DNA from 2 places in the Spiribacter curvatus genome. Region 2 is predicted to be linked to the other one. Evidence: predicted binding sites of a transcription regulator. Region 2 holds the regulator's gene; the other holds the start of a gene.

Region 1 (2,204 bases), 910 kb from region 2:
CCGCGTGCGCGGGGTAGAGGTGATAGCAGTTGGTCCACACACGCCCGGCCTGAATGCCGCGGCCCATGCGATAGGCCGTGTTGACGTTGCGCGTCCACAGGCCCGCGCCGAGTCCGTACAGCGTGTCATTGGCGATACTCAGGGCGTCATCCCGATCGTCAAAGCCGGTGACCGAGACCACCGGGCCAAAAATCTCTTCCTGGAAGACGCGCATGCGATTGTCGCCCTCGAAGACGGTGGGCTGAACGTAGTAGCCACCGCTCAGTTCGCCGCCCAGGTCCAGACTCTCACCGCCGGCGAGGACTCTGGCACCCTCCTGCCGGCCGATATCCAGATAGGCCATGATTTTTTCCAGCTGATCGCGCGATGCCTGCGCGCCCACCATCGTCTCGGTATCAAGCGGATTGCCCGTTTTAATGCGGGCCACCCGGTCAAGCGCAGCATCCATGAAGTCGCCATAGAACGAGCGCTGCACCAGTGCCCGTGACGGGCAGGTGCAGACCTCACCCTGATTGAGGGCGAACATCGCGAACCCCTCGAGGGTTTTCTCCCGGAAGCCGTCATTGGCGGCAAAGCAGTCATCAAAAAACACGTTGGGTGACTTACCGCCCAGCTCCAGCGTGACCGGAATCAGGTTTTCCGATGCGTACTGCATGATCAGTCGCCCGGTGGTGGTCTCTCCGGTGAAGGCCACCTTGCTGATCCGCGGGTTCGAGGCAAGCGCCTTGCCCGCCTCGGCGCCGAAGCCGTTGACGATATTGAGCACACCGGCCGGCAGCAGGTCGGCGATCAGCTCGGTGAGCATCAGAATGCTGGCCGGTGTCTGTTCGGCGGGTTTGAGTACCACACAGTTGCCGGCCGCCAGCGCCGGCGCCAGCTTCCACGTGGCCATCAGGATCGGGAAATTCCAGGGAATGATCTGACCGACCACACCGAGGGGTTCATGGATCTGATAGGACACCGTGTCGTCATCGAGCTCGCCGAGTGATCCCTCCTGGGCACGGATGACGCCGGCGAAATAACGGAAGTGATCGATCGCGAGCGGCAGATCGGCCGCCAGCGTTTCCCGGACCGGCTTGCCATTCTCCCAGGTCTCCGCCACGGCAAGCGCCTCGAGGTTGGCCTCCATGCGATCGGCGATGGTGTTCAGAATGACGGCGCGCTCGGCCACCGCCGTCCTGCCCCAGGCCGCCTTTGCCGCGTGGGCTGCATCCAGCGCCTTTTCGACGTCGGCTGCCTTGGAGCGCGGAATGCGGCAGAAGGTCTGCCCGGTGACCGGTGTGGGATTATCGAAGTACTCGCCGTCGAGCGGGGCCAGCCAGTCGCCGCCGATGAAATTCTGATATTCGCTTTTGAAATGGACGATGGCGTTCGTGCTGCCGGGATTGGCGTAGATCATGGTCTCTCCTCCGTTTTTATGGGTCGGGACGCGATGCGTGCCCGCACCAGGCACCCAGCAAGATCCGCGCCAATTGATGGCTGCGCGCCCGGCGCTTGCGTCGCGCCCGGGACTGGGCGATCGTGCTACTCAACCTGTCCGCTAGAGACGGGTGGCCTGTGTGCCGTTTTAGAACAGTCTGTCGCGGACTGCGACAGAGGAGGAGGGCGATGGACGAGCGGCCGTTTAACGATCGCGCCCGGCTTGCCGGCGCGCGGCGTCAGCTGTTGGCGGGTGAGCGCACGCCGGCCGGTGTGGCGGATGGGGTGGCGGCCTCCTGGCAGCGGGTGGCGGCGGCCGGGCTCTCACCGCGGCAACAGGCGGCTGATGCCGTTTTTGATGCGGCGGCGTTGCGGGCGGCCCGGGCCGACAACGAGTCGCTGATCGCGCTGGCGCTGCCGGAAATCGAAAACCTGTATCACCAGATCAGCGGCAGCAACAGTGCCGTATTGCTCTGCGATGCGCACGGCACGATCCTCGAGCGCCACGGTGACCCGCATTTCCATGCCCGCAGTCAGCGCGTTGCACTGGCGCCGGGTGCATGCTGGGGCGAGCCGGTGCGCGGGACCAACGCCATCGGCCTCGCGCTGGCACAGGCCGGTCCAGCGTCGGTCCACGGCCCCGAGCATTATCTGCAGTGCAATACGTTCCTGACCTGTGCGGCGGCGCCGATCCGTGACACGGCGGGGACCGTGATTGGCCTGCTGGATGTCTCCGGGGATCAGTCGGCCCGCCAGATCCATGCCCTGGGGCTGGTGCGGATGGG
Region 2 (2,204 bases):
TTACATGATCGTCGGCCTGATCCGCGCCGATGGCGGCGATATATGGCTCGACGGCGAGACCATCACTGGACTGCCCATGCACACCCGGGCGCGACGGGGAATCGGCTATCTGCCCCAGGAGGCATCCGTGTTCCGGCGCCTGTCGGTGGTCGATAACCTGCTCGCCGTGCTGGAGACCCGCGATGATCTCTCACGGACCCGCCGCTTCGAGCAGGCCGATGCCCTGATGGAGGAGTTCAGCATTGGGCATCTGCGCGAGCAGTCCGGCATCAGCCTCTCGGGTGGAGAGCGCCGGCGCGTGGAGATTGCCCGGGCACTCGCCGCCGATCCACGATTCATTCTCCTCGACGAACCATTCGCGGGTGTCGATCCCATTTCCGTCGGTGACATCAAGGGCATCGTCCGCCACCTCGCCGATCGTGGCATCGGCGTTCTGATCACCGATCATAATGTCCGCGAGACATTGGCGCTCGTCGATCGGGCCAGCATCCTCAATGCCGGCCGGGTGATCGCCGATGGGACACCCGCGACGATTCTCGACAATGCCGAGGTGCGTGCCGTCTACCTCGGCGAGGACTTCCAGCTCTGAGACTGGCGAGGGGTTCACGCCCGGCGTTAGTCTGGTGCCATCAAAGAGGGCGCGGGAAACAATGAAGCAATCGCTTGAACTTCGGGCCAGTCAGCAGCTGACCATGACACCACAGCTACAGCAGGCGATCCGGCTGCTGCAGCTGCCGGCCGCCGAGCTGAGCCTGGAGATCCGCGAAGCGCTCGAGTCGAACGTCATGCTCGAGCCGGATGATGACACCGACACAGCGGCCGCCGACGAGCAGTCCGAAGCGCCCGGCGAGCCAGCGGTCGACCCATCGGAAGCGGTACTGGGGTCGAGCGCCACCGATGCGACCCAGTTCGGCGAAGGCATCACGGTCGCCGACCACTGGGATGAGCCCGGCAGCGGTGATGACTCCCTCGACCGTCATGCAGCCCCGTCCGGCTCGCTACAGGATCATCTCCAGTGGCAGGTCGATCTCTCCAGCCTCGGTGAGCGGGACCGGCGCATCGCCGCCGCATTGATCGATGCTCTCGACGAACGGGGTCATCTGACCGAGCCCCTGGCTGATCTGCTCGAGACGCTCGGAGGTGACGGGGATATCGACGAGGATGACGTCAATGCGGTGCTGACGATCCTCCAGCACATGGATCCCATCGGCGTCGCGGCGAGCGATGCCCGTCAGGCGCTGCGCATCCAGATCGATGCCATGCCGAGCGGAACGCCCGGCCGGGCGGTGGCACGGCGGGCCATCGACGCCGACTGGAAGCTCTTCGGTAGCGCTCAGCAGTCGGTCCTGCGGGATCGACTCGGTGTCGATCAGGCGACGCTGGATGAGGCCCTGCGGCTTATCCGCCAGCTCGATCCGCACCCCGGCTCACGATTCGGCGAGACCCGGACCGAGTACGTCGTCCCCGACTGCCGGGTCCGGCGCGTCAATGGCCGCTGGCAGGTGGAGATCAATCCGGAGGCGTCCCCCCGGATCCGCGTCAATGATTACTATGCCAGCCTGATCCGGCGTGGCGATGGCAGTCGCGATAACAGCCTTCTGCGCGAGCACCTGCAGGAGGCGCGCTGGCTGATCAAAAGCCTGCAGTCCCGGGGTGAGACCCTGCAGCGGGTGGCTGAGTGCATCGTCGAGCGCCAGCAGGGCTTTCTGGAGTATGGTGAAGAGTCCATGCAGCCGCTGGTGCTGCGCGATGTCGCCGAGGCGATCGATATGCACGAGTCCACGGTCTCACGGATCACCTCCCGCAAGTACATTCTCACCCCCCAGGGCACGCTCGAATTCAAGCAGTTTTTCTCGAGCCATGTCCCGACCGCCGATGGGGGTGAGTGCTCGGCGACCGCCATCCGCGCCAGAATCCGGCGCCAGATCGCGGCTGAAAAGCCCGCTCGTCCGCTCAGCGACTCACGACTCACCGAGATGCTCCGCGACGAGGGGATTCACGTCGCACGCCGCACCGTCGCCAAATACCGGGAAGTCATGGGCATTGCCTCATCCACCGAACGCAAACGTCTGGGCTGAGAAGACAATAAAAGGGGAAACCATGAAAATCGACGTCACCGGCCATCATGTCGACATCACCGACGCCCTCCGCGACTACGTCGAGGAGAAGTTCGAGCGCCTCGAGCGCCACTTCGATCATGTCGT

The links. The regulator sigma-54, encoded in region 2, starts transcription at its own class of promoters, with help from an activator protein. The targets are predictions, from matches to a motif close to TGGCANGNTNCNTGCTT.
Region 1: the regulator sigma-54 is predicted to act here: its motif matches at 1,455-1,471, upstream of exaC (acetaldehyde dehydrogenase ExaC).

Annotation. Positions count from the first base shown of each region.
Region 1 is NC_022664.1:672,003-674,206, forward strand. It holds gene exaC (acetaldehyde dehydrogenase ExaC) at 1-1,399, opposite strand, end outside; gene SPICUR_RS03355 (sigma-54-dependent Fis family transcriptional regulator) at 1,609-2,204, shown strand, end outside.
Region 2 is NC_022664.1:1,577,089-1,579,292, forward strand. It holds gene lptB (LPS export ABC transporter ATP-binding protein) at 1-589, shown strand, start outside; gene SPICUR_RS07715 (RNA polymerase factor sigma-54) at 651-2,078, shown strand; gene hpf (ribosome hibernation-promoting factor, HPF/YfiA family) at 2,101-2,204, shown strand, end outside.